4 regions of the Acetobacterium wieringae genome follow, and region 1 is predicted to be linked to each of the others. Evidence: riboswitches for the same ligand, from Rfam matches in the RefSeq annotation. Region 1 holds a riboswitch; each other region holds the start of a gene.
The links. Region 1 has a riboswitch for cobalamin ahead of CHL1_RS16530 (anaerobic ribonucleoside triphosphate reductase). Riboswitches for the same ligand answer to the same signal wherever they lie in the genome.
Positions count from the first base shown of each region.

Region 2: another riboswitch for cobalamin. It lies ahead of cobK (precorrin-6A reductase); the one in region 1 lies ahead of CHL1_RS16530 (anaerobic ribonucleoside triphosphate reductase).
Region 3: another riboswitch for cobalamin. It lies ahead of CHL1_RS00770 (alcohol dehydrogenase catalytic domain-containing protein); the one in region 1 lies ahead of CHL1_RS16530 (anaerobic ribonucleoside triphosphate reductase).
Region 4: another riboswitch for cobalamin. It lies ahead of CHL1_RS18615 (type 1 glutamine amidotransferase); the one in region 1 lies ahead of CHL1_RS16530 (anaerobic ribonucleoside triphosphate reductase).

Region 1 covers NZ_CP097897.1:3,359,743-3,367,421, reverse strand. The annotation lists gene CHL1_RS16550 (MFS transporter) at 1-698, shown strand, start outside; gene CHL1_RS16545 (FMN-binding protein) at 792-1,178, opposite strand; gene CHL1_RS16540 (MarR family winged helix-turn-helix transcriptional regulator) at 1,194-1,658, opposite strand; gene CHL1_RS16535 (HAD hydrolase family protein) at 1,870-3,198, shown strand; cobalamin riboswitch at 3,263-3,411, shown strand; gene CHL1_RS16530 (anaerobic ribonucleoside triphosphate reductase) at 3,538-5,898, shown strand; partial or broken gene nrdG (anaerobic ribonucleoside-triphosphate reductase activating protein) at 5,895-6,399, shown strand; gene CHL1_RS16520 (YveK family protein) at 6,771-7,523, shown strand; gene CHL1_RS16515 (CpsD/CapB family tyrosine-protein kinase) at 7,614-7,679, shown strand, end outside.
Region 2 covers NZ_CP097897.1:2,801,069-2,808,747, reverse strand. The annotation lists gene CHL1_RS13790 (thioredoxin domain-containing protein) at 1-1,525, shown strand, start outside; gene msrB (peptide-methionine (R)-S-oxide reductase MsrB) at 1,583-2,026, shown strand; gene CHL1_RS13780 (ferritin-like domain-containing protein) at 2,062-2,565, shown strand; gene CHL1_RS13775 (4'-phosphopantetheinyl transferase family protein) at 2,723-3,334, shown strand; cobalamin riboswitch at 3,409-3,600, shown strand; gene cobK (precorrin-6A reductase) at 3,716-4,492, shown strand; gene CHL1_RS13765 (IS110 family RNA-guided transposase) at 4,650-5,852, opposite strand; gene cbiQ (cobalt ECF transporter T component CbiQ) at 6,159-7,037, shown strand; gene CHL1_RS13755 (energy-coupling factor ABC transporter ATP-binding protein) at 7,062-7,679, shown strand, end outside.
Region 3 covers NZ_CP097897.1:149,695-157,373, forward strand. The annotation lists gene CHL1_RS00745 (phytoene desaturase family protein) at 1-474, shown strand, start outside; gene CHL1_RS00750 (phytoene/squalene synthase family protein) at 471-1,331, shown strand; gene CHL1_RS00755 (diacylglycerol/polyprenol kinase family protein) at 1,355-2,017, shown strand; gene CHL1_RS00760 (DUF92 domain-containing protein) at 2,031-2,885, shown strand; gene CHL1_RS00765 (tocopherol cyclase family protein) at 2,928-3,905, shown strand; cobalamin riboswitch at 3,993-4,167, shown strand; gene CHL1_RS00770 (alcohol dehydrogenase catalytic domain-containing protein) at 4,284-5,315, shown strand; gene trpD (anthranilate phosphoribosyltransferase) at 5,390-6,502, shown strand; gene CHL1_RS00780 (hypothetical protein) at 6,512-6,718, shown strand; gene CHL1_RS00785 (5'-nucleotidase) at 7,044-7,679, shown strand, end outside.
Region 4 covers NZ_CP097897.1:457,255-464,933, forward strand. The annotation lists gene CHL1_RS02170 (GHMP family kinase ATP-binding protein) at 1-201, shown strand, start outside; gene CHL1_RS02175 (precorrin-8X methylmutase) at 260-889, shown strand; gene cobI (precorrin-2 C(20)-methyltransferase) at 883-1,623, shown strand; gene cbiD (cobalt-precorrin-5B (C(1))-methyltransferase CbiD) at 1,636-2,781, shown strand; gene cbiE (precorrin-6y C5,15-methyltransferase (decarboxylating) subunit CbiE) at 2,769-3,395, shown strand; gene CHL1_RS02195 (hypothetical protein) at 3,388-3,639, shown strand; gene CHL1_RS02200 (bifunctional cobalt-precorrin-7 (C(5))-methyltransferase/cobalt-precorrin-6B (C(15))-methyltransferase) at 3,584-3,967, shown strand; cobalamin riboswitch at 4,057-4,245, shown strand; partial or broken gene CHL1_RS18615 (type 1 glutamine amidotransferase) at 4,724-4,993, shown strand; gene CHL1_RS02210 (type 1 glutamine amidotransferase) at 5,053-5,436, shown strand; gene CHL1_RS02215 (creatininase family protein) at 5,701-6,462, shown strand; gene CHL1_RS02220 (MORN repeat-containing protein) at 6,516-7,358, shown strand; gene CHL1_RS02225 (chitobiase/beta-hexosaminidase C-terminal domain-containing protein) at 7,430-7,679, opposite strand, start outside.

The DNA of each region.
Region 1 (7,679 bases):
CATTGCTGGTAACCATGGAAAAACAGGCCAATATTACCAGTCAGGTTGAGTCTACTGAAGTTGATAAACTTAGTCATATCAAGGCATCATTTTTAGATTTATGGTCCAAGCCCTATATAAAATCTACCATTGTATTATGGGTGATCTGGTTTGGGATCAATTTTGGTTACTATGGTTTTGTTTTGTGGACGCCGTCACTATTGGTGGCAAAAGGCTTCACCCTGACAAAAAGTTTTGAATTTACGCTGATCATGTGTCTGGCCCAGTTGCCGGGATATTTCAGTGCGGCGTATCTGATTGAGAAAGTTGGCCGAAAAAAAGTGCTGGCCATTTATTTTGCCGGAACGGCACTGGCGGCCTGGCTATTTGGCCATGCTGGCAGTGTGGAACAGATTCTGATCTATGGTTCAATGCTTTATTTTTTCAGTCTGGGTGCCTGGGGCTGTGTTTATGCCTATACGCCAGAAGTTTATCCGACCTTTTTCAGAGCGACCGGTTCTGGCTGGGCCGCATTTGGACGGATTGGCGCTTTTTCGGCTCCCTTTATTGTGCCGGTGATCTATAATTACTATGGCACCGAAATCGGCTATACCAATGTATTTATTACTCTGACGCTGGTGTTTGCAGCGGTGGCCATTGTGGTAGCGGTGTTTGGTAAGGAAACGATGGGGATCACCCTGGAAGAGATAAATCAGTAGGATACAGAAACGAAACAGCCTGTTGCCGATTAAAAGACAACAGGCTGTTTCGTTTCTTTAGAACGTTTATAAAATCAGACAACTTTAACGGCATCACTGGGATAAGGCATTTTCAATCGACTTGAGATAGGCTTTGCTGGACACCGTGGCACCGCTGATGGTGTCGACGGTGGTGTTCTGTTTTTCGATCACCGCATGGATAAGGGCGTCAGTCACCTCGGGCTTTTCCATGGTGACGGTTTTGACCACCGCAATGTTTGAAATCTGGTGATCAGCCACGCTGACGGCGACCTCATTGCTCCAGCGCCCGGCCTTATAAACACCGGTATAGGTGCCGTCTTCAATTCCCTTCAGATCGACGGGGTTAATCGCCAGATTTTCCCCAGCTTCCAGGCCGTTGGTGATGTAAAAAACGCCACCGGCGCCGACCAGTACCAATACTCCCAGAATACTGAGAATAATAATTATTGCTTTTTTCATCTGCTTTTCCTCCTGTTATTTTGATTCCTGGTCCATTTTTTCCAGGTTGGCCAGCAATTTTTCAATAACCGACCGGGTCATTGCCAGTTCTTCGTCAGATATACCATCAAATAATTTTTCGGTAAAGATTTCTGATTTCTGCTGACTTTCTGTGCCAAACGAATCAACCGCATCGGTTAGCTTAATCCGGGTGATCCGGGCGTCATGGGGATCTTTTTCCATCACAACAAAGCCTTTTTGTTCCAGTTTAAGCGCCACCTGTTTGACATTCTGATGGGAACTGCCCATGCTTTTTGCTACTTCCTTAAGGGTTGGGTCGTGATCAAAAATATTCTGCACCACAATGGTCAGCAGCCATTGCTTGGTTGTCAAGTTGTATTCTTTCAGTTCCCGTTCCAACAGGGTGTCCATCTGGTTGGCGACGACTTGGACACCGCCAAAGATGAATTTTTGATCGGGCATTGAATCCATATTGTCCAAAATATAACCTCCACTTATCAATTAAGGTAATACATTACCTTAATTGATAATACATTACCTTTTTTTATCTGTCAATACTTTTTAGAAAAATTAATCTGTTTCTGAAAAAAGTTAAGGGGTATCTGTATTTGAAAGGGTTTGCAGAAATTTAAGCGGCAGAAAATTTCAAATGTGTGTTATTATAGACAGGCATCAGAAAGAGGAGAAGGTTATGCCAAAAGTAGGAATGCGAATTTTTAAAACATTTATAGCGGTTTATCTCTGCTTCTTAATCTATTTATTAAGAGGCGAGCAAGGCTCCCCCTTCTATTCGGCGATTGCGGCGATTTTATGCATGCAGCCCTATGTTTCCAATAGCTTTAAGGTAGCCATGAATCGAACCCTGGGTACCTTTATCGGTGGGGCGATGGGGTTGGGATTGCTTATTTTTGAGCGGAGCTTCATCCCGGTGGATATGCCGATGCTGCAATATCTGGTGGTATCCTTGTGCGTTATCCCGCTCATTTATTTTACAGTCGCCATCAAAAAACCAACGGCATCTTATATTACCTGTGTGGTTTTTTTAAGCATTACAGTGACCCATGGGGCCGATGTGAATCCGCTGATCTTTACCATTGACCGGATCGTGGACACCCTTATCGGAATCTTTGTGTCATTGGGAGTCAATGCTTTTCACTTGCCCCGGCGCAGAAACAGAAAAACGCTCTTTGTCACCAATCTGGATGGTTCCTTGTTGAATTCCCAGGTTGAAATCAGCAGTTACTCCAGAATAAAACTAAACACCATGATCCGCCAGGGCGCTTTGATTACCATTGCCACGACCAGAAGTGCCGAAACCCTGCTGCCCCTGCTGGAAGGCGTAGAAATAAAGGTTCCCGTTATCATGATGAATGGGGCGGTTTGGTATGATCTGCAAAAACGAAGTTATTTAAGCTGCAAGAAAATGAATCCGGAAGTGGCCAAGCAACTGATTGATGTTTTTGAAAAACGGGAGCTGAATTGTTTTACCCACACCATCATCAATGATGTTCTCCATGTTTATTACACCAGGCTTATTAATCCGGTGGAGGAAAAAATCTATCATTCCAAAAAGCGACTCCCGGAACAGAGCTATGTGTGCGGCGAGGTGCCAAATGATCAAAGCGTTTTATCGATTATGGCAGTGGATCAGAAGGCGACGATCGTCCAGGTTAAAGCGGCCATCATGAAGCTGGAAATTGCGTCAGCGGTTAATGTTGAGTGCTATCCGGATGATCAACATCCGGGCTATTACTTTCTCGAAATAACCAGCCGGGAAGCCTCGGTGAAAAATGCCATCATGGATATGAAAGCCCGATATGCTACCGATAAAGTGATTGCGTTTGGCAATGACATCAGGAATGCAGCGATGCTGGAAGCCGCCGATTTTGCCTATGTGGTTGAAAATGCATCCATCGAACTAAAAGAAATGGGCTGGCCGCAGATAGGAGCGAATGACGATGATGCAGTGGTCAAGACCATCAGTCGCCATTTTTATGCCAAACCGGGGAGCTTTAAATAATGATAACCGTTTGCAGGTGACAAGGGGTTTGACACCACATCTTGTATATGATAAAATTAAAACAACCAAATATGAAGATAACGGTGCTGTGCCAACCGGTGCAGCATGGGGGAAGCCGGTGCAAATCCGGCACGGTCCCGCCGCTGTAAGGGGGAGATTTTTTTAAAAAGATCAAGCCTAAGTCAGATTACCCACCGTTATTTGTCACACCAGACTCTACGCGTGATAGAGGGTGTTTGAGCCAAGCAATCTTAGACCTCTTGACCCACGCCGTCGAGAGGTTTTTCAATGCCCGAAACAACAAAAAAGACTCGCAGGAAAGTAGGAAAACAAACCAGGATGATTACGAAGATCAAAAAAAGAGATGGACGAGAAGCCCCTTTTAATATTGAAAAAATTGCCAATGCCATTTTTAAGGCCGCCAGTGAAATCGGCGGCCAGAATTATCAGACCGCCATGGAGCTATCTGAAAAAGTGGCCATCTATATCGAACAGGAAATGAACACCAATACCCCGACGGTGGAAGAAATTCAGGATGCGGTGGAAAAAATTCTGATCGAAACCGGACATGCAAAAACCGCAAAGAAATATATTCTCTACCGGGCCGAGCGAACCCGAATCCGGGAAATGGATACCCGGTTGATGAAAATATATGAGGATCTGACCTTTAAAGAAGCCAAGGACAACGATGTTAAACGGGAAAATGCCAACATTGACGGCGACACCGCCATGGGCACGATGCTGAAGTATGGATCAGAGGGCGCTAAACAGTTTTATGAAATGTTTGTCCTCAATCCCGAGCATTCAACCGCTCATAAAGCCGGTGAAATCCACATTCACGATATGGATTTTTTAACCCTGACCACTACCTGCTGTCAGATTGATTTAGAACGCTTATTTAAAGATGGGTTTTCGACTGGTCACGGCCATCTCCGGGAACCCAACGATATTCAGAGTTATTCGGCGCTGGCCTGCATTGCCATTCAGTCCAACCAGAATGATCAGCATGGCGGACAGAGTATTCCCAACTTTGACTATGCCATGGTGCCGGGGGTGAAAAAAACTTTTATCCGGCTCTATCGGGAGAATTTGGCCAAGGCCCTGACCTTATTGACCGATACCAAAAATGCTTTAGCCAAGGTAAAGGCCATCAGTGAAGATATCGAAAAGAAACTGGGGTTAAAGCCCGAGCTAAATCAACCGAAGAATTATCTGGAAGCCGAAGCCCGGAGTTTGGCGTTATGGATAGCGGATGCCAACAGCATCAGCCGGGCTCAGAATTTTGCCATGGAAAATGCCGAACGGGAAATTGACCGCAGTGTTTATCAATCCATGGAGGCCTTTGTTCACAATCTCAACACCATGCATAGCCGGGCCGGAGCTCAGATCCCGTTTAGTTCCATCAACTACGGGATGGATACCTCAATTGAGGGGCGTCTGGTCATAAAAAATCTGCTTTTGGCAACGGAGGCCGGATTGGGAAATGGCGAAACCCCGATTTTCCCAATCCATATTTTCAAGGTTAAGGAAGGGGTCAATTATAATCCCTGGGACCCCAATTATGATTTGTTTAAATTAGCCTGTCGGGTCAGCGCCAAGCGCCTGTTTCCCAATTTTTCATTTTTGGATGCGCCCTATAACCTGAAATATTACAAAGCTGGTCAGCCGGAAACTGAAATTGCCTACATGGGCTGTCGTACCCGGGTGATCGGCAATGTCCACGATCCCAGTCGGGAAATTACCTATGGCCGCGGAAACTTAAGTTTTACCACCATCAATCTGCCCCGGATTGCCCTAAACAGCAAGGGCAACCAGGACGTGTTTTTTGCTGAGCTGGATCAGAAAATTGATCTGGTGATTGAGCAGTTGCTGGAACGGTTTGAAATTCAGGCCCATAAAAAAGTTAAAAACTTTCCTTTCCTAATGGGCCAGGGCGTTTGGATTGATTCTGCAGATCTGACCGACGAGATGGAAATCCGGGAAGTACTGAAACACGGCACCCTGAGTATGGGCTTTATCGGCCTGGCGGAATGCCTGACGGTTTTAACCGGCAAACACCATGGCGAAGCGGCCGACGTACAGGAACTGGGGCTTGCCATTATTGGCCACATGCGCAAGCGGATGGATGAAACCAGTCAGGTCTATGGCATGAACTTTACCCTGCTGGGCACCCCAGCCGAAGGTACCGCCGGACGCTTTGTCAAGCTGGATAAACAGGTATTTGGGGAAATTCCCGGGGTAACGGATCGGGAGTATTATACCAATTCGTTCCATATTCCGGTTTACTACCCCACCAGTGCCTATGAAAAAATCACCCTGGAAGCGCCCTATCATGAGTTGACCAACGCTGGACACATCACCTATGTGGAAATGGACGGCGATCCCCTCGACAATCTGGAAGCCTTTGAGAAGGTGGTTCGGGCGATGAAGGAAGCTGGCATCGGCTATGGTTCCATCAATCATCCGGTGGATCGCGACCCGGTCTGCGGCTATACCGGCATCATCGGCGACGCGTGCCCCAATTGTGGACGAAGCGAAGACGATGTTCCCTTTGAACGGATACGCCGGATCACCGGTTATCTGGTAGGGACCCTGGATCGTTTCAATGATGCCAAAAAAGCGGAAGTAAGAGATCGGATCAATCATTTTAATGCGGCTGGTCAAATGGCTGGTGGGGAACGGTTGGAGCAATTGCAGTGACCTCCCAAATAAGAATCGCCGGGGTGGTTAAGGAATCGATTGTGGATGGACCAGGCATTCGCTTGGTGGTGTTTGCTCAGGGCTGCCCCCATCAGTGCGAGGGCTGTCACAACCCGGCCACCCATGATTTAAGCGGCGGTCACCTGGTGGCGATAGACACCATTATCGCCGAAATGAAAAAGAACCCACTGTTGGATGGTATTACCTTAAGCGGCAGAACCCTTTTTACAGTCTGCGGGCTTTTCTGAACTGGCCAGATGTGCCCAGGCAGCCGGCTATCATGTGATGACCTATACCGGTTATACTTATGAAACGCTGACGGCAAAAAAGGATCAGCGGTGGCTACGACTGCTCAGGTATACTGATCTGCTGGTGGATGGAAGATTTGAAGCGGAACAAAAAAGCTTGTTGCTGAAATTCCGGGGCTCGCAGAATCAGCGGATTATTGATGTGAACCAGTCACGGCTAAAAAGTAAACTGATATTGAGTAAAATTAATTAAGAATATGTGGACAAAAAACACTGATCGTTAATGATCGGTGTTTTTTTTATACAGAGATTATTATTTATATCCATAGTTTTTTTGGTCCAAGACGTTGGTATTGTCCCGGCGGGTCATTTTTTAAGTGCTGTTGTGTCGCTTATGATGAGACATGAACATTTATTAAATAAACTTAAATTTCATCAAAAATATTGACATATGTAAAAAAGTCGCAAAAAGCAACATAAAATAAAAACGAAAAAAAGCGTAAATATCCTGTCACACAGGTTGCCACACGTTGTTATGAAAAAGGAAACGTGATAGAATGAATAGGCATGAAAAGTCAAGGGATTTATATTAAACCGTATACTATTTAATTTAGGGGAGAATAGATGGCAAATACGACACATCAATTAGAAGAAGATTTAGAAATAGATTTACTTAAACTGGTCAAAGCACTCTGGCGTAAGGCATGGTTAATTATTCTAGCTGCTGTTTTTTGCGGCAGCCTGGTACTTGGCTATACCTATTTTTATGTCGATCCGCTTTATGAATCAAAGGCACAGATGTATGTCAATAACAGTTCACTGTCTTTTGATTCCACGGCGTTGAATATTACCAGCGGCGATATTACGGCCGCTAAAAGTTTAGTAGCGACTTATATTGTCATCCTTAAATCTCGACAGGTGCTTGAAGAGATCATCAGAAAAGGCCAACTCGATTTGACCTATGAGGAACTGGTTGGGATGATCACAGCTGCCCCAGTCAGTTCAACCGAGGTGTTCGAAGTAGTGGTAACCGATACCGACCCCTATCGGGCCGAAAAAATTGCCAATATCATTGCTGGCATTCTGCCTGAAAAAATCAGCAATATTGTCGAAGGCAGCTCGGTGAAGATTGTTGACTATGCCGTTGTTCCGGCGGCGAAAAGCGGTCCCAGCCTACGTAAAAATGCGTTAATCGGAGCCTTGATTGGTTTTGTGTTAGCCTCGGGGATGATTATCTTCAGGGAACTGAGTGACACCGTCATCCGTGATGATAATTACCTGATCACAAACTATGGTGATATTCCACTGCTGGCCATCGTTCCGGATTTGGATAATACGACAAACAAAAACGATTATTATTATAACGGCTACAAGTGAAGCCGTAGAGAGGAGGAGGACCATGTGGTGGAAAAAGAAAAAGACTTCCGCTAAAGGGAGTGAGTTTGATCTGATCAACGAGCAAAAAAAATTGGCACCAACCTGAATTTTCAGGCGGCTGAAGCCTATAAACTGCTGAGAACCAATTTGGAGTTT
Region 2 (7,679 bases), 560 kb from region 1:
GGAAGAGGAACTAAAGCGAACGATCTTTTTTGATGCCTATGATTTTTTTGATGAAAGCTTTGATGACCGCTATGGTGGTTTTGGCAAGGCTCCCAAATTCCCCGCCCCCCATCATCTTTTTTACCTGTTGCGCTGCTATCAGGCCTTTAAGCAGCCCGATGCCCTGGTAATGGTGGAAAAAACCCTGCAGCAAATGTATAAAGGCGGGATCTTTGATCATATCGGTTTTGGGTTTTCCCGCTATTCAACCGATGAACAGTGGCTGGTTCCCCACTTTGAAAAGATGCTCTACGACAATGCCCTGCTGATTATGGTTTATGCTGAAACCTACCAGGCTACTGGCAACATACTCTACAAAAAAATTGCCGAAAAAACCATTACCTATGTCAACCGCGATCTGCGTTCCCCGGAAGGGGCCTTCTATTGCGCGCAAGATGCCGACTCGGAAGGGGAAGAAGGCAAATTTTATGTCTGGTCGATGGATAAGGTGGAAAAAATACTGGGCCAGAAGCGGGCCGAGGTCTTTTTTAAGTTTTATCCGATGTCAAAAAAAGGTAATTTTGAGGGCAAGAACATTGTTAATATGATCGATACTGATCTCGATCTGATTGAAGCTAATCCCGAGTTGGAAAAAGCGCTCGATGAGATGACAGCCGATCTCTTTTCTCAGCGGGAAAAGCGGGTGCATCCCCATAAAGATGATAAGATCCTAACCTCCTGGAATGGGCTGATGATTGCCGCTCTGGCGATGGCGGGACGGATCTTTAACAAAACCGTCTATGTCCGACAGGCGGAAGAGGCCATGGCCTTTATTGAAAACAACATGGCCCGGCTGAGTGGCCGGCTCTACGCCCGGTACCGCAAGGGAGAGTCCAAAATTCTCGGCTATCTGGATGATTATGCCAGTGTCATCTGGGGGTATCTGGAATTGTATCAGGCCAGTTTTAAAACCGAGTATCTTGAAAAAGCGATTGTCCGGGCGGTGGATATGATCAACCTCTTTGGCGATGAATTTGGCACTGCTGGCTTTTTTCTCTACGGCAATGATACTGAGCAACTGATTGCCCGGCCCAAGGAAGTATACGACAATGCCAAGCCATCGGGAAACGCCCTGGCTGCTTATTGTCTGCTGAAGCTGGGCAAAATAACCGGAGAGCAGAAATACATCGATATTGTCAACGGGATATTTGGCTATTTTGCCGGAAACCTCAATCAGGCACCGATGGCCAGTACGATGATGCTCTGTGCCAAATTATTCCATGAACAGCCTACTACTGAGGTGGTTTTTGCTGGCTATGAGACCGATGCGACGATTCGTGAAATGAACCGTCACTTAAATCAGCAGTTTCTGCCGTTTTCGGTGGTACTGTTTAATAAAAGCGAAACCGATCTCAAAAAGATCAATGAGTTTGCCGTTAATCAGCAGATGATTCATGGCGAACCGACTGCCTATATTTGTAAAAACTATCGTTGCGAGCAACCGGTGAATGATCTTGAAAGCTTTCTTAAAATTATAAAAGACTGATTAAGATCAAGAAAAATGGGGTAGAACAGAAGCATCACGAGAAAGGCAGGAACGATAATGAACTATCAAAAGAAGGATCAGGAGACCTTATTAAAGACCTTGACCCCGGATCAATATGCGGTGACTCAGAAAAATGCCACCGAACCACCGTTTCAGAATGAATACTACAATGAATACCGCAAAGGAATTTATGTGGATATCACCACTGGCGAACCACTTTTTTCATCCAGCGATAAATTTGAATCGGGCTGTGGCTGGCCCAGTTTTTCCAAACCGATCGATCCCAATGTGATCAAAGAACTCAGTGACACCAGCCTGCGGATGAAGCGGACTGAGGTTCGTAGCGTCACTGGTGACGCCCACCTGGGTCACGTCTTTGAGGATGGTCCGATCACCACCGGAGGCTTGCGCTACTGCATTAACAGTGCGGCGCTGCGTTTTATTCCAGCCGAGGAAATGGAAGCCCAGGGTTATGGCGCTTATTTAAATTTGCTTGAGTAGTTTAGTATAAGATCGTCAAAGGACGAGGTTAATAAATGATGAGAGGTGAAGAAATGAATAGTATTGAATTTGCAATTAAGATGGAACGTGACGGCGAAGCATATTACCGTGAACAAGCAAAAAATAATCAGGACAATCCGTTAAATGCGGTGTTTTTATTATTGGCCGAGGACGAAAATGGTCACGCCGTATTGCTAAAAAATGAGCTGGCAAAAATAAGTTACGATTTAGCTGATAATGAAGCATTGGTAGATACCAACAATGTTTTTAAAGACCGGGGTGATTTTAAAAACAAATTCGAAAAAATCCCCAATCAGCTGGATGTCTATCGGATGGCTCTGCAAATGGAAAAGGACAGCATCGAACTCTATCAGAAATTTTATCAGGAATCAGCAGATGAACAAACTAAAAAACTGTTTGGTTACCTGGTCAAGCAGGAAGAGAATCATTATAAAATCTTTGATAATCTGATTACCCTGGTCGAACGTCCGGAAGAATGGGTGGAAGACGCCGAATTTGGAGTCCGGGAAGAATACTAAAATAAATCATTTCAGATTAACGGTATTAAAAAATAAATGGGCTGGACTACCTTCATTTGAAGAATGGTTTAGCCCTTTACTTATGAAAAAAATAGTCAAGAACGAAAAAAATTGTTAAGATAGTGCTACTATTAAAGTTAAAAGTGAAGGAGTATAAATGGCAGTTTATTTATTTGATCAAATGGAAGAATTTTCAGATGAACTTTTTAAACGCAGTCTGATGTTGCTTCCTGACGAACGGCAGCAAAAGGCAACAGCGTATCGGCAAAAGCTTGATCAGAAATTGTCGGTATTGGGCTATGTTTTGCTGAATTACGGGTTAAAAAATGAATATGGTATTTCGGAAAAGCTTCGCTTTTGTTATTCGGCCAAGGGCAAGCCATATTTAAGCGACTATCCCCAGATCCACTTTAATCTCAGCCATTGTAAAAATGGAGTAATCTGTGCCATTCATACCAGTGATGTCGGGGTCGATATTGAAACCGTGGCGGCCTATGATGGCCAGCTGGCTGAATATGTCTGTAACGAGCAGGAATTAAAATTGATTAATAAAAGCGATAACAAGGCCCTGGCTTTTACGAAAATCTGGACTAAAAAAGAAAGTTTGATGAAAAAAACAGGGGCCGGTCTGAGGGATGATTTAAAAACAATTGAGTCCATCGATTCAGAAGCCATCACATTGGTTGACCCTGATGAAGCCTATGTGTTTTCCATCGCCGGAATGTCATTGGCCGAGCTGGGTTTAAGAACGGAACGATTCAGAGCGTAAAATCGCTGGGATAAAAAATACGTGACAAAACTGGAAAAATTTGATATAGTACTATTGAATTAAGAAAAATATAAGAATTAAATAAATAAACAGGTGTCGGCTGTAATCAATGTATTATAAGCCGGTGAAAAGGGAAGAGGGTGAAAATCCCCCGCGGTCCCGCCGCTGTAAGAGACGAGTTTCTCCAGGAATGCCACCAGAAATGGGAAGGCAGGAGGCAATGTTGACGCTCAAGCCAGAAGACCTGCCTGTTTGTGTATCTCAAACTCTACGAGAGATGGAGGAGGTTTATTTTTGTGCGCATTTTTGCGGCCTCATTGTCTTGTTTAGAGATAATGAGGTTTTTTTGTGCAAAAATATAAATGAGAGTGATGGAGGAAGATGTCAAAAGTATTAGTAATAGCCGGGACAACCGATGCCAAGACTGTAATTGCGAGACTATTAGAAAATAACCATGACACGGCCGTAACCGTTACGACCCGTCTGGGTGCCGGGATGTTGGAGGAATTTAAGAATCTGGATATTTATCAGGGAAAACTCAATAAAGATCACATTACCCATTTGATTAGAACCCTAAAACCAACCTGTTTAGTTGATGCGGCCAATCCCTTTTCGTCAGAAATAACCCGAAATGCCATCAATGTCTGCAAATTTGAAAATCTGCCCTATATTCGTTATGAACGGGAGCGGGTAAAATACGAAGATGATCCGGATATTACCGTTGTTAAGAGCTATGGGGAAGCCTGTGATGTTCTGATGAACTGCCAAGGAAACATTCTGTTGACTTTGGGCAGTAATAGAATTGATATTTTCAAAAGAATTCCGGACTATTCAAAGCGGGTCTATCTGCGGGTGCTGCCGGACTGGAAGGTTTTAAGTAAATGTGAAAGCCTGGGGTTCAGCCCCAAAAACATCATTGCCATCAAAGGGCCCTATAACGAAGCCCTGAACATGGAACTCTTTAAATACTGCCAGGCAGAGGTGTTGGTGACCAAAGAAAGCGGCAACATGGGTGGCGTCGTGGATAAGATCAACGCCGCTAAAAAGCTGGGAATGAAGATCATTCTTGTTGATCGCATTGAAGAGCAGTGCAGTAATAAATTCAGTTCGGTTGATGCGTTGATTAAATGTATCGATCGTATTGATACGGTTAAGTAGCGCTGGAAATAGACAGCAATCATACAAAAAAAGCCTGCAAATAAAAAGTCAATAGGAAATTGAGAGCTTTGTAAAAAAAAGTATATTCAAGAAATAAGCACGACAAAAAGACCAGCAAATATCGTTGGTCTGAAGATTAGGAAATCTGTGGTAAGTGTTACGAAAGAGACAGCAGGTATTCTTTTACTCTACCATAGTAGATACGCAGAAACTTATTAGCGCCTGCAGTCATGTAAACATAGTAAGGTTTACCCTGAGCACGTTTCTTGTCGAGAAACTGATAAACAGCATCATCTTGTGGCTTGGTTTTGATAAGAGCATCCATGACCTGAAATAGCGTTTTACGCAAAGACGAAGAACCTCGTTTGGAAGTATGGACACTTTTTTGTTCATAGGTTCCAGACTGGTTAACACCTGGATCAACGCCTGCAAAGGCAGTAAGAGCACCCTTATGTGTAAACCGTGTAACATCGCCGATTTCAGCAATCAACTGAGGGCCAAGAGATGATCCAACACCTTTCATTCCCATGACGATTGAGTATTCAGGAAGTTTGGATGCGGTTTCATTCATCAGAGTACGAAGTGATTCTACAGTTTTGGAAGCAATGTTTAATTGATCGACAGCTTGTTTCACAATGAGTTTGGTCAAATGATCTTTAGGAAGTACAGGAACAAGTTCCTTTGCTGCTCCATAGATTTCTTCAGCTTTTAATTGACTGAAGTTGTACTTATTTCGCTTACACCATTTCTGATAATGGACGGTGAAAGCGTGAAGAGACATTTTACGAACACAGTCTACATGCCAGTATGCAGCAGCGAAATCAACCCATTTCTGGCTGCCATCATCACGAGCAGGGCTGTTGAAGTAAGTATTGACACCTGGATAGGTTTGATCAAGTATGCCGATAAAATTATTTTTCATAGCCGTTTTGTGCTTCATGTAAAAACCAAACTGACGGTTCATTGTTTTTAACTGATTACGTATTTCATCCATAAGATTATACTGTTTCAAATCATTCCAACTGTCAAGAGCATAACGCGCTATTTTAATAGCATCTGCTTTATCAGATTTGACTTTACGTAGAGAGTTGTCACCGAAATCTTTAATAAGCTTAGGATTTATGGCACTTACAAAAAGATTTGCCTGAGAAAGCTCACGTGCCAGTGGCTCATAATAACGACCCGTATGCTCCATAACGATGCGGGATTCGCCGTCAATGGATTGGATCTGGTTGATGAGAGAACGGATTTCTTTGGAAGTGTGGCGAATCTCAAAAGGCAAAGAAACAATCTCACCATACGGGCGGATAATAGCGATCATGCTTTTGCCCTTGGAAACATCAATACCTACTGCGTTCATGTTCATAAATTTGTCACTCCTTAAAATTATTGCAATGGATAAACACCAGTTTTACTCATTGCCTATTCAATCTACTGTGGTGTGACACGAACGTACTGTAGGACAGCAGTTCAACCTGCATAAAACGAACGCTGCGAATGAGGAGCCGGTTATCAGTCTTTTTTACGGACGCGAAGTCCAAGAAAGGCAGACGATATACCTATTGCTCTTACATTCTAACAGCTTAAGCAACAAGATGGATAATGTCCTAACTGGTTGTTAGGTACTATGACCATAAATATATTGTAGTAGAAAGGATGGGTGCAGATGGAAAACAGTTCAGCCAAACGGCTTGGTTTTGTCCGAACGAATGAAAAAAGCGATAACAGCCATCATCATTACAAGCATCATCATCAAATCGGTCACAAACACGGCGAAGGATCAGCCATTGATTATTATGCTTATGCCTCAAAAATCAGAGACTGGAACCCCAGCTTTAAAGTGGCCTTTTCAGGGTTGACCCTGCTGCTTTGCATCGTGCTTAATAACCAGCTGGTCTCGCTGGCGGTGATTGTCAGCATGGCTTATTTAACAGTTGTCAAAGGCGGCTTACCGCTGGGAGCTTATCTGTCGGTGCTGATGATTCCGCTTACCTTTATCATTTTGAGTACCGTTGCCATCGGCATTGATTTTTCAAGCCAGCCAATTGGCCAGTTCAATCTCTATCTCGGCTTTGGTTACCTGTATACGTCGATTGCCAAGCTTAAGGAAATGTTGTTTCTGATGATGAAAGTGTTTGGGGCGATCAGTGCGATGATTATGATGACCCTATCGACACCAACTTCTGAAATTATCGGAGTACTGCGAAAAGCCCATGTACCCAAGCTGATCATTGAACTGATGAATTTGATTTACCGCTATATTTTTATATTGTTGGACGTATTTAACAACATGCGCAATTCCGCCGATTCCCGGCAGGGTTATTGCGATTTTAAGACCTCCTGCCAAACCTTTGGCAATGTCGCCAGCAATATGCTGGTACTTTCCCTTAAAAAGGCCAATACCTATTATACCGCCATGGAAGCCAGAGGCTATGAAGGCGACCTGGTTTTTCTGGAGGATGAAAAACCGTTTCAGATCAGTCAGGTGATCTACGCCGTCGGGTTTATGCTTTTTCTGCTGCTGCTTTGGTATGTTACAAAATAAGGATTCAATTTGAAAGGTCAATCGATGAGAGAGCCAATACTTAAAGTCAATAATCTTCATTACAGTTATGGAACCGGTAACCCGGCCCTGAAAGGGGTCAGTGTCGATATTTACAAAGGCGAAAAGATTGCCGTGATTGGCTCCAACGGCTCCGGAAAATCGACGTTTTTTCTTAATGCCAATGGGGTGCTGAAGGCCGATCATGGCGAAATCAGCTATCAGGGTACCGTCATTAATAAAAAGAATTTAAAAGAACTCCGAAAAAACATTGGCATTGTTTTTCAGGATGCCGATAACCAGATCATTGCCTCCACAGTGATGGCTGAGGTTGGCTTTGGTCCGATGAATTTAAAACTGCCCCGGGAAGAAGTAATCCATCGGGTCGATGAGGCCCTGACTTACATGAATATTCTCGATTTTAAGGATCGTCCACCCCACTATTTGAGTGGCGGCGAAAAAAAGCGGGTCACCATTGCCGATATTATTGCCATGAAATCCGAAGTGATTATCTTTGATGAACCGACCGCAGCCCTGGATCCCCTCAATGCTCAAATGCTGGAAGATGTGCTGGTCAAGCTGGGGCAAGAAGGCAAGACGATGCTGATCTCCACTCATGATGTCGATTTTGCCTACCGTTGGGCC
Region 3 (7,679 bases), 500 kb from region 1:
ATCTTTGCTGGACGTTTTCCGGCGGACCCGTCCATCTATGTTTATGCGCCAGCGTTGCTGGATGAGAGCCTGGCTCCTCCGGGGCAACTGGGCCTTTATGTCCTGGTGCCGGTACCCAATTTAAAAGATGGCCCACTGGACTGGAACGATCAGCAGGTCGTGGCTGGCTACCGTCAACAGGCCATGGATAAAATTCGCCAGATCAAGCCGCTGGCTGATTTTGAAGCCCATATTATTTTTGAAAAAAACTATACCCCCCTTGATTTCCGGGATGACTTCAATGCTCTGTTTGGAGCGACCTTTGGGCTGCGGCCAACCCTTTTGCAGAGCAATTACTGGCGGCCCCAGCCCAAGGCGATGAAGTATCAAAACCTGTATTTTACCGGTTCCAGCGCCCATCCCGGGGCGGGTGTGCCGATTGTATTGACCTCGGCCAAGATTACCGTGGCCGAAGTGGTGAGGGATTTAAAATGATCGAAGATGCGATTCAAAAGGATTTAAACTGGTGCGAAACCCTGATTCAAAAGAATTCCAGCAGTTTTTACCGGGCTTTCCGCAAATTGCAGAAAGAACAGGCCCAGGCAGTCTTTGCCATTTATGCCTTCTGCCGGATTGCCGATGACGCCATTGATGTCGATAACAATCCGGAGGTGGTTAAAGCGATGGCGGTAAAGCTGGCAGCATTTGAGGCCGGAGTAACCCCTGATGAACCGATGTGGCGGGCATTGGGCTGGGCCTTTGACCATTTTCCGCTAAAGATCCGACCTTTTCAGGAAATGCTGATTGGTCAGCTTCAGGATGTTGAATTTAAACAGCCGGAGACCTTTAATCATCTGCTTGACTATTGCTACCTGGTGGCGGGTACAGTAGGTTTAATGCTTTGTCCGCTGTTGGCGGAGCCGGTAACCATGGAAGCAGAGGCCTTGTCGGTGGAACTGGGGATTGCCATGCAGCTGACCAATATTTTGCGTGATGTGGGCACCGACTATCGCTTGCAGCGAATTTATCTGCCCGAGGATTTAATGAGCGCCTGGGGCGTTAGTCCCGAGGATTTGGCTGGACCGGAGCCAAGCTCGGAGTTGATCCAGCTATGGGAGTACCTTGCCACTGAAGCGGAAAGCCGCTATCAAAAAATCACAACAAATCTGGCGGTGTTTGATAAAAAAGCCCGGTTGCCAGTGTTATTGTCGTTACTTTATTACAGTAAAATTTTAAAACGGTGTCGGCAAGCCCGGTATCACTTATTGGATCGGCGGATTTATGTGCCCAAATGGGAAAAGGCCTTGCTCTATATTTCGGCCAACAAACAGCTGACATCTTTTGGGCAATAAGTGACAGAGAAGGGAGGCATAAAATGGAAAATATCTGGAATAATATTCTGGGAATCGTCGTTTCGTTTATCTATGTGTTTGGTGTGATTTTTCTGGCAAAATTTTTGGAGCGCTTCGGCAAGGAAGCCAGCCGCAAGGCGGTTCATATTCTGGTTTGTAACTGGTGGCTGCTGGCGATGGTCTTTTTTGACAGCCCCTTTTGGGCAGCGGTGGTACCGGCTTGTTTTGTGATCCTGAATTATCTGTCCTATCGTTTTCAGATCTTTTCGTCAATGGAACGGGGGGGCGGAAAGGGTGATTTGGGTACGGTCTACTATGCCATTTCACTATTGCTGCTGGCCCTGATTACCTTTGGGCCTCTTAATAACCCGGTGGTTGGCGGCGTGGGGATTCTGATTATGGGTTACGGCGATGGTCTGGCTGCCGTGGTGGGAACCCGGTGGCCAAAGTGGCCGTATCAAATTCTCGGTTCTGAAAAAACGTTGTCGGGCAGTCTGACCATGCTGGGCGCTTCGTTTCTGGTGACGACACTCCTGCTGGCAGCAACTGGTCAGCCTCAGGTACTGATCCCAGCCATTACCCTAGCGCTGCTGGCAACCGTGCTGGAAGCCGCAACCCCGTTGGGGCTCGATAATCTGACTGTGCCTCTGGTCAGTGCCGGAGCCTATTATTTTTTATTTGTCTGATTGGAGGTGCAAAGTGGAAAATTTAACACAGTATAGTCTGGCAGCTCAGACCGGATCGACCCTGGAACACGTGATATATATTTTTTTGTCGCTGGCGGTTTCTGTTTTTGCCTTAAGGCGCAATGCCTTAACCCTATCGGCGGCACTGGGAGCCTTTTTTCTGGCCGTGGCCCTGTATCTGGCTGGCGGGCCGCTGTTTTTTATCCTTTTGATGGTATTTTTTTTCAGCTCCACCTTTTTATCGCATTTCAAAGCCAGCTTGAAAGATCCCATTGAGGTTCGGATGCATGCCAAGTCCGGCCCCCGGGATCTGGTTCAAGTGGGCGCCAATGGTGGGGCCGCACTGATTATGGCGATTCCCTTTGCCTTATCGCAAAACCCCGCCTATCTGGTGGCAGTGGCGGCATCCTTTGCGGCCTGCAATGCCGATACCTGGGCTTCGGAAATCGGGATTCTCAGTAAGAAGGCCCCGGTTTCGTTACTTACCTTAAAACCGGTCAGCCCCGGACTTTCCGGGGGAGTCAGTCCGCTGGGTTTTTTGGCTTCGCTGGGTGGGTCGGCCGTGGTAGCCTTGACCTATGGTCTTTACCAGTTGGCGGCAGGCAACAGTGGGGTGCTTTTATTAATGCAAATCCTGATGATTACCTTTGGCGGGCTGCTGGGATCAGTACTGGATAGCTTTATGGGTGCTGCTTTCCAGGCCAAATATATCAGCCATGAAACCGGTGAGCTGACCGAAAAACCGGTGGATAATAATAAGCCCAATCAGCTTTATAGTGGGCTGGCCTTTGTCAACAATGACTTTGTTAATTTTGCCAGTTCATTGCTGGCCGCCAGCCTGGTACTGTTTTTTGTCCAGCTGCAGTAACGGCCGGGATGGGGCAATCGTTTTGAGGAAAGGAGAAAACGGATGATTAAGCAGGCTTATTTTCAGGGAAAAAACAAAAAACGCCGCTATTTTGAAGGCTGGTATTTTAAATGCATCAGCGCCGATCGCAAACATGCCATTGCCATTATTCCGGGAATGGCCATCGATCCTCAGGGGAACCGGCAGGCTTTTATCCAGGTCATCAATGCTGTCACCGGAAAAACCTGGTATCATCATTTTCCCTATCCCGAGTTCAATGCCAGAACGGATCGGTTTGATGTGGAGATTGAGAATAATAGTTTTAACGCCCAGGGCCTATCGCTGAATGTCGATACGGCGGAAGGCAGTATCAAAGGGCGGTTGACCTTTCACAATAGCCATCCCTTTCCCAAGGGTTTAAAGCACCCGGGGATCATGGGGCCTTTTGGACTAGTGCCCTTTATGGAATGCTACCACGCTATTATTCATTTGTATCATGAAATAAAGGGTGAGATTGATCTGGATGGGGAGTTGATGGATTTTAATGGCGGAGTCGGTTACATTGAAAAAGACTATGGCCGATCCTTTCCTAAGACCTATCTCTGGTTACAGGCCAGCCATTTTGAGGCTGGCGATGCTTCATTTGTCTTTTCACGGGCGAATATTCCTTTTTTAGGGATGGAATTTCCCGGTTTCTTTGCTTACTTCACTGATTTTAGCGGGATTACCCGCCGTTTTGCGACTTATAATTTTTCCCGGTTGGAGAAATGGGAAGTTGATACCACAAAGGGAACCTGCGCTGGGGAACTTGAAGGTCCGAATGGGGCCCTCGCTTTTAAAGCACAGATGGCCAGTGGCGGACGGCTGCGGGCGCCGGTGGACGGACTGATGGATCGCGAGATTGTCGAGAGTATCACGGCTAAGGTTTGGCTGCGTTTAACAAACAATCAGGGCAATATCATCTTTGAGAGCATCAGTAGCGAAGCGGGGATGGAGATTTGTCTGGAGGAAGGGGTTGCAGTGAAGCAAGAATCCGAATAAATAAAACCCATTGTCAGGCAGAATCATTTATTGAAGTTGCCAAAAAGGTGTTTTATTGGGGATTGCAAGTATGATATAATAAGCCAAATTAAATAATCATTTTCAGGTGCCCCTCGGGGAGAATAGGAAAATAAGTGAGAAGCTTATACGGGCCCGCCGCTGTAAATTGGGAATTGCTGTCTGGATGCCACTGTTAAAAAATGGGAAGGCGACAGCGATGAGGATCATGAGTCAGAAGACCTGCCGGAGAATTAGATGATGAGAGATGTGGAAAGTCTACGCTTTGTTGGCGTAGCTTTTTTTTGTTTAAAAAGGATTTAAAGGCTTTGTAAACAGTGACCAGAGAATAAAAAATAAGCGAGGGACGAATTGAAAGCAGTGGTATTGGAAAAACCGGGAGAATTGGTGATAAAAGATAAGGACATGCCTGTCTGTGGTGATGGCGAGATGCTTGTTAAGGTCAGAGCCTGCAATATATGCCGAACTGATTTAAAATGTGCCACCATGGGGCAAAGGGATCTGGTTTACCCTCGGGTATTGGGACATGAAATTGCCGGCGAGATCATTGCCAGAGGCAAAAATGTAAATGGTTATCCGGTAGGTCAACGGGTGTCTATTCATCCGGGGATTTCCTGTGGGGTTTGCGACTATTGTAAAAGTGGTCAGGATAATCTTTGTGATCAGATTAAGATTATGGGCTTTAATTTTGATGGTGGTTTTCAGGAAGTGATCAAAATTGATAAGCAGGCGATCAAATCCAAGATTGTCAATCTGATTCGGAATGATGATCTGGCTTATGAAGAAATATCGTTTATTGAACCACTGGCCTGTTGTGTCAACATTCAGGATCGCCTTCAGTTGAACCGGAAAGCGGCGCTGGTCATTATCGGTGGCGGCCGTTTGGGCCTGCTTAACCTGTTTGTGGCGAAAGCGGAAGGAATCCAAAATGTGATCCTGATCGAAGCCAATGAAGAGCGTCGTGACCGTGGCAAAGCCTTGGGATTTGATGCCGTTTTTAGCGGCGATGAGCCAGATCTGCTCGATCAGTTAAAGAGTTGCAGCAATGGTCATGGAGTCGACGGAGTAATCCCCTGCTGTCCAGGGCCAGAGGCCTTTGATCTGGCCCTGGAAATCCTCAGAAAACAGGGAACGTTCGGTTATTTCAGTGGACTAAGCCGCAATGAAGACTTCCAACTGGACATCAACCGGATTCACTACAAGGAAATTACCGTAGTCGGATCTTATGGCTGCAGTGTTAAGCATAGTCAAAAGGCCAAAACCCTGCTTGAATCAAGAAAAATTGATGTCCGGCCACTTATTTCTCATCGGGTCAAACTGGAAGAACTGGAACGGGGAATGGACTATATTAGAAACAGCGATGGTTATTCAACCATTGTGGTGATGAAGTGATGGCCGTCTGTCAAAGTGAGATCGAAGCAGTAGTGAATTAATAAATAAGAAAGAAAAATTAAAGGAGCAATTAAATGGAAAAAACAATCAGCATGAAAGATTATGGTCAGGTGATTACCCAGCTGATCAATAAGGAAAACCTGTCAAAAGATGATTCCAAAGAAATGTTCATGGAAATATTAAGTGATAAGCAAACAGCCATGCAACAGGGCGCTTTTTTAGCGGCCCTCAGTGCGAAAGGGGCAACCCCGGCAGAAGTGGCCGGAAGTTTTGAAGCGATTTATGAAGTGGATACCTTTAAGGTGGAACCGGTCACTGAGTTTCCGATTGTGGATAACTGCGGCACCGGGATGGATAGTTTTAAAACCTTTAATATCAGCACCGTGGCATCGATTATTGCCGCTGCTGCCGGAATCCCCATGGCTAAACACGGTTCCCGGGCCTTGACCTCGGTCTGTGGTACCATCGATGTGCTGGAAGCCCTGGGTATCGATATGGATTCTAATGTCGATCTGGTTAAAGAAAGCATCGAAAAGGCCGGGATTGGTATTTTTAATGGGATAAGCCCGGAGGTTCATCCGGTAGCTCTGGGGCGGGTTTTATCGCAAATTTCATTTGGCAGTGTGCTGAATATTTCGGCATCGCTGGCAAACCCGGCGCTGCCGCAATATGGGGTCAGAGGGGTCTACTCCAAAGAAATGCTGGATTTTGTGCCCCAGATCATGGCGGAGATCGGTTATAAACGGGCCATTGTGGTTTTTGGCGAGGTTGGCGACCAGGCCATTGATGAGGCTTCAACCCTCGGTACTACCCATATTGCTGAGCTGAAAGAAGATGGTAGTGTGGAAAAATATACATTTAATCCACAAGATATGTTGATAACTCCTGGAATTGTGGATGAAATCCGCACCTTTAATTCGGTTGAAGAATCGGCGCTATGTATTGTCCGATTGTTAAAAGGCAAAGAAACCAAGACCCGGGAAGATATTGTTGCCTTAAATGCCGGACTGATTCTGTATTTACGGGACAAGGCGCCCAGTATTCGGGAAGGTTATGAAATGGCCCTGGAACTGATTCATAATGGGGCGGCCTGGGAAAAACTCAAGACCTGGGTCAACTATCAGAATCGTGATGGTGTTAAGGGCCTGAAGATTTTGTCAGCGCTTGAAAAAAAGGTTCAGGGTTAGGCAGCGTTGATGATTCTTTATGCGTTAAAAGCGGCCGAAGGTTATCTGAAAATGGCTGAAAATGGCGGATTTACCCTGGTTGGCATCAACAAGGCCAGCGTTTATCCGGAGAACGAACTAAATCAATTGATCGCCACAAAAAATGACCTGGGTGATGAACTGACCGAGCTTCGGATTGTCAAGTTGACCCTGGAGGAAACTGATTTTTTTGCTTGAATGGTCGCTAAATCAGTAAAGTTATATTTACGGATTTCGATATCAATGGTATGATAAAAACAGAATAAATGGGTGACACCATAAAATTAAAAGAACCTTTTTCTTCGAAAAAGGTTCTTTTAATTTCTTAAAACGTCTCTAAACGCTAAAGCTCGATGAAGTTATCCAGGGATATCAATTGTGGATAACTTTTAACCAGGTGTCTGTCTGAGGGAGGAAGAATGGCCTTTTTATCCACATTATGCCGGATTTACCGGGATAATGTGGATAAGTTGTGTGAATAAGGTTGGAATGTCGATAAGTTTGGGAAAGAAGGGGGAAAAGGATGCATAAATTTGAAAATTGTCTGGTAGTGGGAATCTCTTCCCGGGCGCTTTTTGATCTGGAGGAAGAAAACCGGATCTTTGATGAAGCAGGGGTGGAAGCCTACACCCAATACCAGATTGAACATGAAAACGATATTTTAAAGCCAGGAACCGGTTTTGCCCTGATTAAGGCACTGCTGAAGCTTAATGAGATCGGTTCGGAAGAGCGAAAAACCGAAATCATCGTGATGTCCCGCAATAATGCCGATAGTAGTCTGCGGATTTTTAATTCGATCAGGCATTACCAATTGGATATCACCCGGGCGGCACTGGTTAGCGGGGCCATGCTGGCGCCCTATCTGGAAGCCTTTAACACCGATCTTTTTCTTTCGGCCAATGAGGAGGATGTTCAGGAGGCCATTAATGCCGGAGTCGCTGCGGGGATTATTTATACCCAACACTTGACCTATGAAGAAATAAAAGAAATCGATCAGATCCGGATCGCCTTTGATGGCGATGCGGTGCTTTTCTCGGATGAGTCTGAGCGGATCTATAAAAGCCAGGGCATTGAGGCCTTTCAGGCTAATGAAACAAAAAATGCCCGTAAGCCTCTGCCCGAAGGGCCTTTTGCCCGGTTTTTAAAAACCCTGTCAGCG
Region 4 (7,679 bases), 810 kb from region 1:
TTGTCCCGGGATTTTGGCGGATTGGGCACCGTCATCGGCCATAGTGGCACGGTGATTGGGATTATGTATGACAAGGGTGATTTTCAGGAAGAGGATTTCCACAAGGCCTTTAAAAAATTTGTTCCCGATTCGGTTTACGCCGAAATCTATCACAATCGCCTGATCCCCGGCGGAATAAAAATTATCACCGAAACGGTGTAAAAATAGAGCATCGATTGATGCAATAAATAAAAAAATTCATTTACGAAAGCGAGACAAGATGGAATACATTAACAACCCGAGAGAAATTGAAGAGCGTAGTTTTGAGATTATTACCGAAGAACTGGGAGACAAGGTTTTCCCGGAAGCGATTGCCCCGATGGTTAAACGAATCATTCACACCACCGCTGATTTTGAATATGCCGATTTATTGGAAATTTTAAATGGTGGCTATGAAAGTGGGATGGAAGCCTTGAAACAGGGCAAAAAAATCTACGCCGACACCCGGATGATTCAGGTCGCCGTCAATAAAAAAGCACTGGCCGATCACGGCATTGAAATTGTTAATTACGTTCATGATGCCGATGTCGCTGCTGAAGCGAAAGAACGTGGCGTTACCCGCTCAACTGTCAGCATGGAAAAAGCCTTAAAAGACGACAGCGTCGGTATTTTTGCCATCGGTAATGCGCCAACTGCGCTCTATACATTAATTGAACAGGTCAAACAGGGTACTGCCAAACCAGCCTTGATCATTGGTGCCCCCATCGGTTTTGTCGGTGCAGCCGAATCAAAAGAAGCCTTGGATCAGATTGACAGCCCGGTCATCCGAATCAACGGCCGTAAAGGTGGCAGTCCAGTAGTGGCTGCTATTCTTAACGCCATGCTTTATCAATTGGGAAGGGAATGGTAAAGATCATGAGTGCAGCAAAAAAAGGAATTTTTTACGGCATCGGAGTCGGTCCCGGCGATCCGGATCTGCTGACCGTTAAGGCGGCTAAGGTTTTAGATGCCTGTGATGCGGTGATTACACCGGTAAAAAAAATGGGCAGCACCAGTGTTGCCTTTGAAATAGTTAAAAGCCACATTTCCGATTTATCAAAAGTCATTGAAATGAACTTCCCAATGATTTCCCTGTCTCAAGAACGGGAAGCTCTTGAAAAACAGTGGCAGGAGAATGCCGACGAAATAGAGGTACTCCTTAACCAGGGCAAAGATGTCGCCTTTATTACCCTGGGTGATCCAATGGTCTTTAGTACTTATTCCTATGTGATGGAATATCTGTTAAAACGCAACATTGAAGTGGTCACCCTGTCCGGGGTGCCGTCATTCTGCAATTTAGGTGCCCAACTGAATATTCCGCTGACCCAGGGCGAAGAGTCGTTAGGGATTGTAGCCATGACTCAGCCGGAGGAAGAAATCCGGGCAATTCTGGATGCCCACCAGAACATTGTGGTGATGAAGATTTCTGCCAACAATGCCTGGATGGCAGCGGAGCTGGAAGCCCGAGGGCTGGAGAAAAGTTTTGTGCTGGTGTCCAACATTGGCATGGAAACCCAGCAGGTGATCCGGGATATTGAGGTGTTAAAGGGTAAGATTCCTTACTTATCGACCTTATTAATCAAGAAGAATTATCCCCTTCAGTAAGGGAGGGTTTTGATGTTTAATAAAACCGTCGAAAAAAATGGCAAAATAATGCGTTATGGTTATACCACCGGTTCCTGTGCGACGGCGGCCACCAAAGCCGCCCTGCTGATGTTTTTAAATCAGCAGAAATGGGATACGGTAAAAATCAATACGCCCAAAGGCTGGCCCCTGGATCTGGTGCTTCATGATCAGACTTTTTCCGAGTACGAAGCGTCCTGTTCGGTAGTCAAAGACGCTGGGGATGATCCGGATGTGACCAATGGCATTAAGATTTTTGCAAAGGTGATCCCATCTGATCAGGCCGGGATCACTTTTATTGCTGGCATTGGCGTTGGGACGGTGACCTCGGTGGGACTGAGCATCCCCCCGGGCGAACCGGCCATTAATCCCACCCCCAGAGAGATGATCGCCCAGGAAATTCGTGCGGTTCTGGATTCTGATGCCATCAAGCATCGGCCCGATTTACCCAAAGGCTGGCAGGTGGAGCTGTCGATTCCCCAGGGAGTTGAGCTGGCCAAGCGCACCTTTAATCCCAAGCTGGGGATTGAAGGCGGACTGTCAATTATCGGCACCACCGGCATTGTGGAACCGATGAGTGAAGAGGCCTGGAAAGCTTCATTGAAATTGGAACTCTCGGTGCTTCATGCCAAGGGCTTTAATGAAATCATCTTTGTGCCCGGCAATTATGGCAAAGACTTCTCGGAGGAACTGGGGCTTAATGAAGATGTGCTGGTTAAGACCAGCAATTTTATCGGCTTTATGCTGGATGAGGCCGAGCGGATGGGTTTTGATAAAATTCTTTTAATTGGGCATCTGGGTAAGCTTGTCAAGGTAGCGGGCGGAATATTTAATACCCATAGCAGCGTGGCTGATGGCCGGATGGAGATTCTGACCGCCCATGCCGGTATCCTGGGTGCATCCCGGGATACCATGGCAAAAATCATGGCCGCCAAAACTACCGACGAAGCCACCGATATAATCCTGGCCGAAAATCTGCCGGACTATTTTAATCAGCTGGCCGAAGTGGTAAAGAAGAAAGTCACTGATCGGGTTTATGGCACTATTGATATCGAAGTGGTGCTGTTTTCCAAGATCCATGGCTTTTTAGGACAAAGCAAAGACGCAGAAGAGTTGAGGAAACGATTATGTACCCATTAAAAATTATTGGATTGGGACCGGGGCATCCGGATTATATCTTACCGATCGCCTTAAAAGAAATTGCCGCAGCGGAAGTGATTCTCTGTGGCACCCGCCACGCCGAAAGTTTTGATGCCAGTGGCAAGGAGATGCTTTTTATCGGCAAGGGAACCCCTCTCAGTGAGCTGATGGAAAAGGTTGCTAAGGGCTATCAGACCCGCAAAACCGCCCTGGTAGTTTCCGGGGACTGCGGTTTTTATAGTCTGCTGACCTATGCAAAAAAATTGGTGCCGGAAAAGGACATTGTCTGTATTCCTGGGATCAGCTCACTGCAGTATTTTTTTGCCAAACTGGCTATTAGCTGGGAGGATGCGAGGCTTTTGAGCTTGCACGGTCGGGATCAGGATTTGGCGGCGGCGCTGGCAGAAAACAAAAAGCTGGGTATTCTTACCGACAAAAATAATAATACGGCCTTTATTGCCGGAATCCTGCAGACAGCCGGTTGCGAGAACAGTATTCTTTATGTCGGTGAAGAGCTGTCCTATCCCAATGAAAAGATCACCCGACTAACGGTGGCAGAAGCCCTGACTTATCAGGAGGAAGGACTGGCAGTCGTGGTGGTGATCAATGAGTAAGATAGCAGGATACAAGGACGAGGCCTATATTCGCGGCAAGGCCCCAATGACCAAACGGGAAATCCGTATTTTAACCATTTCGCTACTGGGAATTGAATCGGGTGACGTGGTGGTGGATATCGGCGCCGGTACCGGCGGTCTGACCATGGGAAGCGGCCTATGCTGCAGAAAATGGCAAGGTCTATGCCGTGGAAGCCAAAGAGAAAGCACTGGAGCTGGTGCAAAAAAACAAAGACCATTTTAATGCCGATAACGTGGTGATTATTCCCGGCAAGGCGCCTGAGGCGCTGGCTGAAATCAAAGAGCCGGTAGACCGAGTCATCATCGGCGGTTCCGGTGGGAATATGGAAAGCCTTTTTCAGTGGTGCAAAGCCAATACCCGCCCCGGCGGCCGGGTCATTGCCAACTTTGTGACCCTGGAGAACGCCGCCCAGGCCACCACGTTGATGAATCAGTATTTTGACAATGTCGAACTGATTCAGGTCGGTATCAGCCGGGGCGAAGGCATCGGTGGTTTAACGATGTTAAAGGCCGCCAATCCAATTTTTATTATTACGGGTGATGTGAAGTAAACAACCGTTTCGGTATATGTGAAACTGGTCGGTAAGCTTGCGACAGTTTCAAAATTGCTGAAAAACTGCTATTGACAAGCAGCAGTTTTTCGTGTAGAATGAATTCAATTAAATAGTGAACTTGTCCTATATTCAAGGGAAAAAGGTGTAAATCCTTTGCTGTAATCGCAGCTGTAAAACATGATGACCGTCTCATAACCACTGTTAAGAAATTAGCGGGAAGGGAGATGGAAAGTTGATTGTTGAGCCAGAAGACCTGTTTGTAGTGATTTCTTAACAACCTCCGATTTAGAGGACTTTAAGAGCATTATATTTAGATTTGTAAGTATGATTCTTTTATCCTTCTCCGTTGGAGAAGGATTTTTTTTCGTCTTGCCGTCGGTGACGATCGCAAGCGAACCGGGAAGTGTGTGATTTCCGGCAGTTGGTTACTTTCTCCTAGCCAATTTTAGAATCTCTTCGAATAAAGGGACATCTCCAAGTCAGTATTTAATACCCTTCCTCGGGGATGGTGTGTGACATCCCCGAATTTACCTTGCTTTCATTAATTTACATTTTTGATAGAAAACATTATTCCTCTGCTTAGATTTTTCTGGCCAAAAATTTGAGCACCAATAAAAGAAGTGCATTTTCTTATGGATGCGCTTTTTTTATTGGAATAAATTTCTTTTAATAAAAAATATTTTTGAAAAAGCGCCGAAAATGGTATACTTGCTATAAAAAATACTGATAACTATTCAGATAGGAAGGTCACAGATGAGAATTCACTATTTACAGCACGTCGCCTTTGAAAATCCCGGCAGTATTCTAAAATGGGCCCAAGCCAACAATTATCCCGTCACTGCGACACAATTGTATAACGATGAAGCGCTGCCGGAGGTGAGTGATTTTGATTGGCTGGTGGTGATGGGGGGGCCGATGAACATTTATGAAGAAGCGCAATACCCCTGGCTGAAGGCCGAAAAAGCATTCATTAAAGCCGCTATTGAAGCCAACAAGGTAGTCCTAGGACTGTGTCTCGGCAGTCAGTTGATTGCGGATATCATCGGCGGGAAGGTCGTGAAAAATAAGCAAAAAGAAATCGGTTGGTTTCCGATCACGTTTTTGAAGAAGCCAAAGCATCGCCACTGTTTGCCTTTTTCCCGGACAATCCAGTCGTGTTTCACTGGCATGGGGACACCTTTGTCGAGTTGCCGCCGGAGGCCACCGTCATTGCAGCCAGTGCCGCCTGTCAAAACCAGGCCTTCGTCTACCAGAAACGGGTTTTTGGCTTTCAGTTTCATCTGGAAAATACCCAGGCAATTATTAAAGATCTGATTAAAAATTGCGGCGATGAAATGATCCCCAGTGATTTTGTACAGCGGCCGGAGGAAGTCATGGCCCACCCGGAATACATCCTTCAGGACAATCTCTGGATGGCAGCTTTTTTAGACCAGCTGAAACTACTGGTTGAAGCTGACCGGATTTAATAAAAATCTTTATTCACAACAACTGACTGGTGAAAAAGTGGGTAAATATAAATCAGAATCTATTTAAGCAATTCTAAAATTCAAAAGAGTTGATCAAAAATTGCTTTGCGTTTAGTTTCCACAAACAATTTTGTAACGTGTAGGCGAACAGGCGATAGCCTGTACGACGTACAGTGTAAAAATTGTTTCGTGCGAAACTGAATGCGAAGCTCACGGCACTTGTGCAAAAGTCTAAGAAACAATTTGATTGAAAGGAATTTTATAATGAAAAAGGTAATGCTTAACGAAATGACCGCCCTGGAAGTTCAGGAGCTGTTAAAAAATGCCGATCAGGTCACCGCCATTGTGACCTTTGGATCCTGCGAGAGCCATGGCTGGCATTGCTGCCTGGGGCCGGACTTTTTTGTGCCCTCCGAGGTGGCCAAACGCGTGGCGCAGAAGCTTAACAATGTGGTAGTGCTACCCTGCGTTCCCTTTGGGACTTCGATTCATTATAACTCTTACCCGATGTCAATCACCTTGCGCTATGAAACCGAGATTGCCATTGCCGAGGATATCTTTGAGAGTCTGATTAACAATGGCATCAAACACATTTATATTCTAAATGGTCATGACGGTAATATTCCGGCGCTCGAAATAGCCGCCCATAAGGTCAAGGATCGCCATCGCGAGGCAAAATTTCTTTATCTGCCGGATTGGTGGACCAAGGTTGGCCCGATTATGGGTGACCGCTTTGAAGTCTGGAACGGACTGGGCCATGGCGGTGAAGGCGAAACCTCGATTATGATGGCGCTACGCCCGGAACTGGTCAAGCTGGAAGATGCGGTATCCCAGGTACCGGAAAATGTCATTAAGATCAATGAAAAGGTTGACATTATCTGGGATATCAAGGAACTCACGGCCACTGGGGCCACTGGCGACCCCACAAAAGCCAGCATAAAAAAAGGCGAGCAAATGCTTGAGATCTTTGTCGATTTGGTGGCCAGCGCCATTGAAGAAATGAATAGCCGGGGTTGGGAGTATTAGTTTTTTGGTGGTAAAAGGATAGTTCTGATAAAATGAAAAGAGGTGGTTAAGTAATGAAAAAATTAATGGTGCTACTGACAATGCTTGGTTTAGTCGTGTTCCTGTCGGGCTGTTCGCTGATCCCGGGAATTTTTGGCAACAAGTCAGAGTCGGTAAAAAATCAGGAAATCACTCTGGCCTTGTCGTTTGGTGAGAAAACCGGCACTTATACGGGTCAATTGGTCAAAGGTTTACCCCAGGGGAATGGTGTCTTTACTGTTTCCGACGAGGATGAAGTGGCCTGGACCTATGAGGGCGAATGGGAACAAGGTCATTTTCAGGGGAGCGGGCAAACTGTCTGGGAAGATGGGTTTATGCAGGAAGGCTACTACCAGAATGATTTGTTAAATGGGCCGGGACAAGAATATCTTAATAAGAATCTCATATATGATGGCAATTACACTGATAATCGTTATGACGGACAGGGTACGCTTTACAACTATTATGGCGAGGTGATTTACGAAGGTGATTTTGACATGGGCTACTATAACGAGACGCTGGTTCAGCGAAAGGTGCGCCTGGATCCGTTTAAAGCGCAAACCGCAGAAATATCCTACGCCGAAATCGTTGATAACGCCAAAAACGAAACTGGAAAAAAAGTCAAGATGACAGGGCGGGTTTTTCAGGTTTATGAAAATTATGAAAATCAGCAATACTTCTGTGATTTTATCATGGATGTCAATGATGATCCTAATCAGATGGTTCAGGTTTATTATCGCTTGAATTCGGGTGAAGCACCGCTGGTTGAAGGTCAAATGGTAACGGTCTGGGGTACCGTTGAATACCTCTATACCTACACCACCGATGGCGGCGAGGAAAACACCATTCCTAATGTGGAAGCCTGGAGTGTGGAATAGAATTTAATAACTGTAACCCAGAAAAACTCCCGGTCATACGACTGGGAGTTTTTAGTATTGGCAGTAGTGCGCTAATTCAGGGTAATAATATCGGATCCGGCAAATTGGAAAGGTAAATGATATTGACCGCTACCGATATATTCAGCAGCGGCATAGTCCCACCAGGGTTTGCCTTCATGACGGAGCCGCATCTGATTATCACCAGGGGTTCCAAAATCAAATTCAATCAGGATATCACCTGCATTGTAGCCTTCAACCGTAAAATTAAGAACCTTGATGGTGCCGCCGTTATCAGTGGTTGAAACAACACTATAATCACCG